Chryseolinea soli: one gene and its partner. The protein of the gene in region 2 interacts with the protein of the main gene of each other region in a pairwise test. Links are inferred from orthologs where the notes say so. Each region holds a gene or a part of one and is shown on either strand. Other genes may lie near its edges.

Region 1 (2,996 bases), 2.7 Mb from region 2 along the record:
ACCTGAGGTCGAGGGGAAGGAAGATCAAATAGAACGGCAGGAACGCCAGCAAGTCGATGATCGCCATGGGCGTGACCATATATTTTAAGCGGCCCTTTACCGGCTCGCTATAGGGTGGGCTTTCCACGATGGAGTAGATCCGCGCCACGTATTCGATCGTGTAGAAAAAGATGGAGAACACTTCAATTTGACGGAACAGCGCAGAATATTCATGATCGATCTCCTTCACGGAGTCCACCACGATGGCCAGGATGTTCACGAGGATGATGGCAATGAGCACCGTTTCGAAAATGCGTTCCCAGACGTCGCCCTTGGCTGTGGGGTCCAGGATGAGGTAGAGTCGTCGGCGTAGGGTCATATGAAAGTTCGGGGGTAGCGGGGTAGGGTTAGCGGTGGAAATCTTTTTTGCCGCCGGTCTTGCTCATCAGTTTTATTTCCTCGATCACAATGTTATGCGACAGGGCTTTGCACATATCATAAACCGTGAGGGCGGCAACGGTAACTGCCGTAAGCGCCTCCATTTCCACACCCGTCTTCGCGGTGATGGTGACAACACTATCAATCACGATCTTGTTGTTGCGTACAGCGACGTGCACCTGGCAATCTTCCAGCCCTAGTGGGTGACAAAACGGAATGAGCGATGCGGTTTGTTTGGCGCCCATCACACCGGCGATGATGGCCGTTTGAAAGACAGGGCCTTTTTTGGTGATCAGCTCGTCGCCCTGCAGGTGTTGCAGAATTTCCGGGCCAACCTGAACCAGCGCCTGGGCTTTGGCGGTGCGGGTGGTGGGCTTCTTTTCGGAAACATCGACCATCCGGGGATTGCCCGCGTCGTCGATGTGTGTAAATTGGTCTGTACTCATGTATCTTGGGTGCCAGTAAAGGTAAAAAGAATTAACATGGTAAGCGTAGCAGAAGCCGCCTCGGTCGTTTTTTCAAATCTGTTCCAACCCGCCACCACGTCCGTTTCCCTCACGGACGCCGTGAACAAGGTGCTGGCCGAACGCATCACGGCCGACCGCGACTTCCCACCCTTCGACCGCGTGGCCATGGACGGCATCGCCATCCGCCGCGATGCGTGGAAGATGGGGCAGCGCACTTTTCCATTGGAGGCCGTGCAGGCTGCCGGTGAGCCCCGTAAAACATTAAAAGGAAAAACAAACGCTATCGAAGTAATGACCGGCGCACCGATGCCGGCAGGAACTGACGTGGTGATCCGGTATGAAGACCTTCGCATAGAGGATGCGACAGCGCACGTCACTTCAGAGATGGCCGCCGACAATGCATTCATTCACCGGCAAGCCGTCGACGCCGAGAAAGACAGTGTGTTACTGGAGCCCGGCATACTTTTATCATCCGCTGAAATTGCTTTGCTGGCTTCGGTCGGTAAAAGCCGCGTGAAGGTTTATGTATTCCCCAAGGCAGCCATCATCTCCACGGGCGACGAGTTGGTGCACATCGATGACATCCCCCTTCCGCATCAGATCCGCCGTTCGAATACCTACGCTCTGCAAGCCGCGATGAAGACGCTGGGTTGGGAGGGTGCGATCCATCATTTGAAGGATGACAAAGCATCGATGATCGAAGGCCTGAAGAAGATCGCCCAGACCGCCGAGGTCCTGATCTTATCGGGCGGTGTCTCCAAGGGGAAATTTGATTTTGTGCCCGACGCCCTGGAGGCGTTGGGGGTGAAGAAACTTTTTCACCAGGTGAGCCAGCGGCCGGGTAAGCCTTTTTGGTTTGGTGTTTCCGGTGCGGGGCTAACGGTGTTTGCGCTGCCGGGCAACCCGGTGTCTACCTACATGTGTTTTTATCGCTATATCCGGCCGTGGGTGATGAAGAGTTTGAAGACGTCAACCGATTTATTGTATGCGGTGTTGGCGGCGGATTTCTCGTTCGCACCATCGCTCACCTACTTTTTGCAGGTGACGGTAAAAAATGAAAATGGAAAACTGATGGCCTATCCCGACGCGGGTGGTGGCTCGGGTGATTTTGCCAACTTGAAAAACGTTACCGGTTTCCTGGAATTGCCGGCCACAGCATCCGTTTTTAAGGCGGGCGAAACTTTTCCGTATATTCCCTTCCGGCAATAAACACCAACCCTCTCTTTACCCGCGCCGGCTATGATGACGATTCTTTTCGCGCCCGATAAATTCAAAGGCTCACTCCATGCCGCGCAGGTTTGCCAGGCCATGGAAGAGGGCATGCGCGAAGGCGGTTTCAATTTCCACGCGCTCCATTTGCCCATGGCCGATGGCGGCGAGGGAACCTGCGACATGCTCACCCATTTCAGCCACGGGCAAAAAATAAGCGTACCCGTCTCCGGCCCGCGCCTCCAACCCATGCCCGCAACGTATGGCATATCCGGCGACGGCACCACAGCCTTCATCGAGATGGCCGCCGCTTCGGGTTTGCAATGGCTCAAGCCGGGAGAACGAAATCCGCTGGAGACCTCGACACGTGGTACAGGGCAATTGATCCATCATGCGATCGGCGAGGGCATCACAAAGGTGATCCTCGGCATTGGCGGCAGTGCCACCAACGATGCGGGCATGGGCATGCTGGATGCCCTGGGGATTATCTTTCTCAATGCACAGGGTGAGCGGTTGTTGCCCGTGGGAAAAAATCTGATTCATGTACACCGCATCGATGCTTCACACATCGACCCGACCCTAAAGAAAATTACCTTCACCGCCCTCTGTGACGTGAACAATCCCTTGTATGGCCCGGAAGGAGCCGCACAGATCTTTGGTCCCCAAAAAGGTGCCGACGCAACGGCGGTCGCTTGCCTGGACGACGGCCTGCGCAATTTTGCGGCCGTGGTAGAGCGCCAGCTTGGGGTGGACATTAACTTTCCCGGCGCCGGGGCGGGCGGCGGGATTGGGGCGGGAGCGAGGGCTTTTTTGAATATCAACTTTCAGCCGGGCATCGATTTTTTGAAATCCTTTGTGAAACTGGAAGAGAAGGTGGCCCAAAGCCACATCATTTTTACGGGC
Region 2 (7,883 bases):
CACGGGAAAGACGGCGAGTTTTTCTTCTGTGGCATTGATGCATTCGCCGTTGCGCAGCGAAAATGTTTTCTTGTGAAAGGGACACGCCACCTTGGGCTCTTCCCCGGCCGAACCGATCATGCCCCGCGACAACACCATCTGCATCTTATGCGGGCAGAGGTTCTGACAGGCATACCATTCGTTGCGTCTTGAAAAATTGAAGACGGCAATTTGCTGGTCCTTGTATTTCACGCAGGCCCCTCCATTCTCCGGGAAGTCGATCGTGCGGGCGGCTTTATACCATACTTTGATGTCGCTTTCGGTGGTGGCCAGCGAGCGGATGTCGTTCAGTATTTCCATTCGTTCTTTTTATTTTTTATTCCAGTCGGGCGGGCATTTCTGTCCGCGCATTTCCACGAACGACAGCGTGCTGTCGGTGCTGTCTTCGTTGATAAAGTGTTTGAATTGGGCGCGCAAGGCAGGATCTTCCACCACCTTTTTCCATTCGCAGGCATAGTTGGCGATGAGTTCGGCCATTTCTTTTTCCAGTGCTTCGCCGATGCCGAGGCTGTCGTTCACGATCACGTCGCGCAGGTATTCAAGACCGCCTTCCATTTTGTTGAGCCAGGTGGCCGTGCGGGTGAGCGGGTCGGCGGTGCGGATGTAGAACATGAGGAAGCGGTCCACCAATTTCACGCAAGTGTCGGTGTCCACGTCGGTCACCAGCAGCTTGGCGTGTTGGGGGCGCGATCCGCCGTTGCCACACACATAGAGGTTCCAGCCTTTCTCGGTGGCGATGATGCCAAAGTCTTTCGATTGTGCCTCGGCACATTCCCGGATACATCCCGACACAGCGCCTTTCAATTTATGCGGGGCACGCAATCCCTTGTAACGGTCTTCGATGAAGATGGCGAACGACACGGAGTCTTGCACCCCATAGCGGCACCACGTCGAGCCTACGCAACTTTTGATGGTGCGCAAGGCCTTGCCATAGGCATGGCCGCTTTCAAAACCTTCGTCGATCAGTTCTTCCCAGATCTCAGGCAACTGGTCCACGCGGGCACCAAACATGTCGATGCGCTGGCCGCCGGTGATCTTGGTGTAGAGTCCATATTTTTCGGCGATGCGCCCAATGGCCATCAGCTTCTGTGGCGTGATCTCGCCCCCGGCAATGCGCGGCACTACCGAATAGGTACCCCCGCGTTGAATGTTCGCCAGGAACCTGTCGTTGGTGTCCTGGATGGTTGCCTGCGACACGATGAGTTCGTTCCACACGCTGGCCAGCACCGAGGCCACCAGCGGCTTGCACACTTCGCAGCCATCGCCTTTGCCATGACTGTCCAGCAGGGCGTCGTAAGTTTTTATATTTTTTATCTTGACGATATCGTAAAGTTCCTGGCGCGTGTAGTCGAAGTGTTCGCAGATGGATTTTTTCACCGTATGTCCCAGCGATTCCAGGGTGATCTTGAGGATGTCGTTCACCATCGGTGTGCAACCGCCGCAGCCGGTGCAGGCTTTGGTCGAGCGCTTGAGGTCGTCGAGGGTCTTCACACCCTTTTCGGTGATCTGGAACACGAGGTCACCTTTCGTGATGTTTTCGCAGGCACAGATCTGGGCTGAGTCGGGCAGGTTCTTCACCCCCGCGCCCTCTTCGCCTTTGCCCGGCGCTCCAATGATCAGTGACTCGGGCTGTGCCGGCAGTGGCATCTTGTTGGCGGCCATCTGGTGAAACAGGTTGTATTGCTTGGCGTCGCCTACGAGGATGCCGCCCAACAGGTGTTTTCCATCGGCAGAAATGTTGATGCGCTTATACACCCCGTTGTGTTTGTCCTGGAAGGCAATGGGAATGCATCCCGGTGTTTCCCCCAGGGCATCGCCAAAGCTGCCCACATCCACCCCCATCAGCTTGAGCTTGGTCGACATGTCGAAGCCCTGGAACGTTTTGGAGAAATCGCCGGCGATCTGACGCACCACGATGTCGGCCATTTCATAGCCTGGGGCCACCAAGCCATAGACCATGTTGCTGTGGACGGCCACTTCGCCGATGGCAAAAATATTTTCGTCGTTGGTTTGCAAAAAGTCATTCACCACTACGCCACCGCGCGGGTGCACCTCGAGGCCACACCCTTTTGCCACTTCGTCGCGGGGACGGATACCGGCCGAGATCACCAGCATTTCGATGGGGAGAAACGAGCCGTCCACAAATTCAAGACCGTCCAGCTTGCCGTTACCGGCGATCTCCTTGGTACTCTTATTCAGGTGAACCACAATGCCGAGTTGTGAGAGCTTGTGTTGTAAGATAACCGAACCTTGCTCGTCGAGTTGCCGGGGCATCAGACGCGGGGCGAACTCCACGATGTGCGTCTCCAATCCCAGGTCCACCAGTGCTTTGCCGGCTTCAAGACCCAACAGTCCTCCTCCCAACACGGCGGCGCGGCTCACTTTCTTTCCGTAGTCAATGATCTGGTTCAGGTCTTCAATGGTGCGATACACAAACACGCCGTCGCGCTCCACGCCTTTCACGTTGGGCACGAAGGGACTGGACCCTGTGGCCAGCACCAGGTAATCATAGCGATCGGTCTTGCCCGTGTGCGTGGTGATCGTTTTTTGTTGCCGGTCTATTTCCGTTACCAGCTCGCCGGTGTGCAATACAATATGGTGTTCTTCATACCACGACGCCGGCGCCATCAAAAGGTCTTCGGCCGTTTTGCCGGAGAAAAAGCTGCTGAGGTGCACCCGGTCATAGGCCGGCCTCGGCTCCTCTCCATAGACGATCACTTCGGCGGCCACCCCTTGCTTACGTAGTTTTTCACAAAACTTGTAGCCGACCATTCCATTCCCTACGACGATGATACGTTTCATTGCAAACGATTTAAGTAATAAATGGACAAATATTACGTAATAATACGTATTTATAGACATGCTTTACAAATATTTTACGTATTATTACGTAAATATTTTAAACCTATGGTCAAGGAAAGAAAGGTGATCATTATGGGAGCCGGCCCTGGCGATCCGGACCTGATCTCTGTTAAAGGCGTGAAAGCCCTGCAACAAGCCGATGTCGTTTTATACGATGCTCTGGTGGCGCCTGAGCTATTGCAATACGCTGCACCCCAGTGCAAGCGTGTGTTTGTCGGGAAGCGAAAAGGCAAAAAGGAATTTTCACAAGACGAGATCAACCAACTCATTGTCTTTTATGCCATCCGCCACACGTGCGTCGTACGATTAAAAGGTGGAGATCCCTTTGTGTTTGGCAGAGGGCATGAAGAGCTGGCCTATGTCACGCGGCGTGGGCTGACGGCCGAGATCATCCCCGGCATCTCCAGCGCCTTGGCTGCGCCAGCGTCGGTGGGCATTCCCCTCACCAAGCGCGGTGTGAATGAAAGTTTTTGGGTGGTCACGGGCACCTTGTCTTCGGGGGAGATCGGCCATGACCTTTTCCTGGCGGCGCAATCATCGGCCACGGTGGTCGTGCTGATGGGCATGTCGCAACTGCCGGAGATCGCTGCGCTCATCAGCAAGGAGCGTTCACCCGATGAGCCCATGGCCATCATTCAAAATGCCACCACCCTAAGTGAAAAAAGTATTACCGCCTGTGCCTCGACCATTGTAGCGGAAGCCGCACTTCAAGAGATTGGAACACCTGCCGTGATCGTGATCGGCAAAGTAGTGGCCGAACGTTTGCCACAGGTAACATCATTTGTTTCTGTACACGCTGTAAAACCCTTAACACGCTAAACCATGACCGCGCTCGCCATCGAATATTTCAAGTTTGAAGAAGATTTCGTCGAAGACAACGTCCGGTGCATCCCCATGATCGTCCGTTTCAAGCTCGACGCTTGCGGGGTGAAGTTAAAGCTGGCGGAGTGGAGCAAGTTTTCACCCGAAGAACGGGAAGCGCTTGCTGTGGCGCCTTGTCACTCCGAAGAACAAACCGATCGCTATCGCAGCTACCTGCAACACCTCATCTGGTGGCGCACCGGCAACAAAGCCACGCCCATCGCCATCGGCGAAAATCCACCGTGGTCAGTACTGTCGTCGATACCGGAACTGCTCGCAAAAAAACTTTATGAATGTGGTCATGCGCTTTCGCTGGCGCAGTGGCAAGGGCTCAGCACGCTGCAGCGTTTTGCTTTGTTGAAGCTGAGCAGTTCAGGTCACGAGCACAAGAACCTCGCGAAAGCCCTGCAGGAATTCAACCTGGTTAGAGACCCGGTGGCAGTTGGTGCGGATAATTGATATTTTCAAAAAGGGTCAGATCCTCCACCACGATATGCTTCACTTTGGGTGAACGCAAAAAAGACCGCGGGCTGATGTTTCCTTCCTGCGCATTTTCCAACAAAAGGGAGAACGCCGCGGGCTCCCAAAGACTGAGCAGCGGTTCGGGGGCATTTTCTTGTGGGTTAAGAAAACAGGTGGCCAAACGGTTTGGGTCGCGCTGTGAAAGCAGGGTTTGGAGGGCCCGGGAGGTCACGTTGGGCATATCGACGGCCACGACCAGCCAGGCTTTGTCCGGGTGCAGGGCGAAGGCGCTGAGAATGCCGTTGACGGGTCCGCCAAAATCATAGCGATCGGGCAGCGGATTCAGGTGTTTGGGAATTTCCTGCTCTTTGCGACAAGAAGTAAATACGTTGTCGCAACACTCCGATAACAAATCGAATACGTATTCGCGTTGTGGCTTACCCCCATGGTAGGCGATCAGGGATTTGTCTTTCCCCATGCGCGTGCTTTTGCCGCCAGAGAGAACCAGGCCGTTGGGGATGTTCATGGTGTTAATAAACGCATGTTCTTCTTCTCCTGCAAGTCCGGGGCCCGTCCGAATACGTTGCCGCGCCGCGGAATCCGGCCACGTCATAACACTCCTTTCATATAAAAATCCCCGTTTTTTAGGCCTCGCCGTTGTACCTTCGCCTTACGATGAATATTTCTGAGCTCAGCTTGAAGCGGCCTGTGCTGGCCGTGGTGATGAACGTGATCATTGTGATCTTTGGCGCCATCGGGTTTTCATTCCTGGGCGTAAGGGACTACCCTGCCATCGATCCACCCAACATCAGCGTCCGCACCTCTTATTCGGGCGCGAACGCCGATATTATCGAATCCCAGATCACCGAGCCCCTCGAGAAATCCATCAACGGCATCGCCGGCATCAAGAACATCTCCTCCAATTCCAGCCAGGGCGTCAGCAGCATCAACATCGAGTTCAATCTCGGCGTTGACCTCGAGGCAGCGGCCAACGACGTGCGCGACAAAGTTTCGCAGGCCATGCGCCAGCTGCCGCAAGATTTGGATGCACCACCCGAAGTATCGAAGGCAGATGCCGGTTCGGATTATATTATCTCGGTCTCGGTTCAGAGCAACGCGCGCAATCAACTCGAGCTCACGGAGTACGCCACAAACATCCTCATGGAACGGTTTCAAACCATTCCGGGTGTGAGCTACGTTCGCATCTTGGGTGAAAAGAAATACGCCATGCGAATCTGGCTTGATCCCAGTAAACTCACGGCTTACAGCCTTACCCCACTGGACGTGCTGGACGCGTTGAACAAAGAGAACGTGGAACTGCCCTCGGGAAAAATTGCGGGCGACGCCACGGAACTTACCGTGCGCACCTTCGGCCGCTTGTTTACTGAAGACGACTTCAACAACGTACGCATCAAGACCGGGCCCGCCGGCTCCATTCGCTTGCGCGATGTAGGCAGCGCTGTGTTAGGACCTGAAAACGAAGAGATCATGCTCAAAGGCCGGCTGGTGCCCATGATCGGCGTAGCCCTCATCCCCCTGCCCGGTTCGAATTATGTAGAGATCGCCGACGAATTTTACAAGCGCCTGGATAAGATCAAAAAAGAAGTTCCCGATGACATTACGCTGACGATCGCCACCGATCAAACGATCTTCATCACACGCTCTATACACGAAGTACAGGAGACACTCATCCTATCCTTCCTGCTGGTCGTGCTGATCGTTTTCTTATTCTTTAGAGATTTCATCATCGCCATACGTCCGCTGATCGATATCCCCGTGTCACTCATTGCCACTTTTTTTATTATGTACGTGGCGGGCTTTTCCATCAACGTACTCACCATGCTGGGCATCGTATTGGCCACGGGATTGGTAGTGGACGACGGGATTGTGGTGACGGAGAATATTTACAAGAAGCTTGAAGGCGGCATGAACAAGTTCAAGGCGGCCCGCGAAGGATCGAAGGAAATTTATTTTGCCGTCATCTCCACGTCCATCACCCTGGCCGTGGTGTTTCTGCCCATCATCTTCATGCAGGGCTTTGTCGGACGTTTGTTCAGGGAGTTCGGCTTTGTGGTGGCCGGCGCCGTGTTGATCTCTTGCTTTGTGTCGCTGACGTTGACCCCCGTGCTCAGTGTGAAGCTGACGCGCGATCACCGGAAAAAAACCAGGTTCTACACGCTGACCGAACCGCTTTTCAACGGCATGGAGAACGGCTACCGCCGATCGCTCGCCGCCTTCATGAAAGTTCGTTGGGTAGGCATCGTGATCATCCTCCTCTGCGTAGTCGGGTCCTACTTTATGATCAAAGTGTTGCCTTCGGAGCTGGCGCCCCTGGAAGACCGCAATCAATTTCGGATGACGGTTTCGGCGCCGGAAGGTATGTCGTTCGAATACATGGACAAGTACATCGACGGCCTGACGGAATTTGTCATGGACTCCGTCCCCGAAGCAAACATCGTTTACTCCATGGCGGGCAGTGCAGGCGGAGGAAGTACCGGCGGGGTCAATAGCGGATTTGTACGCACATTTCTGAACGACCCCAACGAGCGCCAGCGTTCGCAGCAAGACGTTGTGAACATGATCAACCGAAATCTTTATCGGTTTCCGGCGGGCAAGGCATTTGTCGCACAGGAGCAAACCATTTCCACGAACCGCCGCGCCGGCCAACCGGTGCAGTTCGTGATCCAAAACAATAACTTTGAAAAGCTGACGGCCGCCCTGCCCAAATTCCTGGAGGCCGCCGGCAACAATCCCACGCTGCTGGGCGTGGATACGGATCTCAAATTTAACAAGCCCGAACTCCGCATCGTCATCAACCGCCTCAAAGCCACCGAACTCGGGGTGAGCGTGGCCGACATTTCGGAGACACTACGGTTGGCCTATAGCAACCTGCGCTTTGGCTACTTCACCAAAGACGGCAAGCAATACCAGGTGATTGGCCAGGTGGACCGCATCAACCGCGACGAACCCGACGACCTCAAGGCCCTCTTTGTCCGCACCACCTCGGGCGATCTCATCTCGCTCGATAACGTGGTCACCATCGAAGAATCCACCACACCCCCGGCCCTCTATCACTTCAACCGCTATCGCTCCGCCACCATCTCGTCTGGCCTGGCCCCGGGCAAAACCATCGGCGACGGCGTGAAAGCGATGCAGGAAATCGCCACCACCGTGTTGGACGACAGCTTCACCACCTCGCTCAGCGGCTCGTCGCGCGACTACGCCGAAAGCTCGAGCAACACGGCCTTTGCCTTTGTGCTGGCCTTGGTGCTCATCTATCTCTTGCTGGCTGCCCAATTTGAAAGTTATATCGATCCGTTTGTGATCATGCTCACGGTGCCCCTGGCCATGACCGGAGCCTTCCTGGCCCTGCTCCTCTTCGGACAAACCATCAACATCTTCTCGGAGATCGGCATCATCATGCTCATCGGCCTGGTCACCAAAAACGGGATCCTCATTGTGGAATTCGCCAACCAAAAACGCGAAGAAGGCATGAACAAACTCGAGGCCGTGATCGAGGCCTCCAAGCTAAGGCTCCGTCCCATCCTAATGACAAGCCTCGCCATGGCGTTGGGGTCTTTGCCGCTCGCATTATCCTTGGGTGCTGCGTCAAGCAGTCGTGTGCCGTTGGGGTTGGTGATTGTCGGTGGGGTGATCTT

The links. Proteins that work in one complex are often made in the same cells at the same time.
Region 1: the proteins of D4L85_RS29000 (region 2) and D4L85_RS18500 interact in binary tests that used the Escherichia coli proteins (3 or more experiments, as listed by UniProt). The link is inferred for Chryseolinea soli from one-to-one orthologs.

The regions. Positions count from the first base shown.
Region 1 is NZ_CP032382.1:4,319,641-4,322,636, forward strand. It holds D4L85_RS18500 (molybdopterin molybdotransferase MoeA), read left to right. Parts: upstream 1-899; coding sequence 900-2,093; downstream 2,094-2,996. Other genes in the region: D4L85_RS18490 (ion transporter), read right to left, coding at 1-358; moaC (cyclic pyranopterin monophosphate synthase MoaC), read right to left, coding at 387-863; D4L85_RS18505 (glycerate kinase), read left to right, coding at 2,124-2,996. UniProt on the Escherichia coli protein: Catalyzes the insertion of molybdate into adenylated molybdopterin with the concomitant release of AMP.
Region 2 is NZ_CP032382.1:6,971,198-6,979,080, forward strand. Bases 2,969-5,762 are described here. They hold D4L85_RS29000 (NTP transferase domain-containing protein), read right to left. Parts: upstream 4,751-5,762; coding sequence 4,187-4,750; downstream 2,969-4,186. Other genes in these bases: cobA (uroporphyrinogen-III C-methyltransferase), read left to right, coding at 2,969-3,720; D4L85_RS28995 (nitrate reductase associated protein), read left to right, coding at 3,724-4,221; D4L85_RS29005 (efflux RND transporter permease subunit), read left to right, coding at 4,900-5,762. Also shown: nitrite reductase small subunit NirD, read right to left, coding at 1-339; nitrite reductase large subunit NirB, read right to left, coding at 349-2,841; more of cobA, read left to right, coding at 2,947-2,968; more of D4L85_RS29005, read left to right, coding at 5,763-7,883. UniProt on the Escherichia coli protein: Transfers a GMP moiety from GTP to Mo-molybdopterin (Mo-MPT) cofactor (Moco or molybdenum cofactor) to form Mo-molybdopterin guanine dinucleotide (Mo-MGD) cofactor.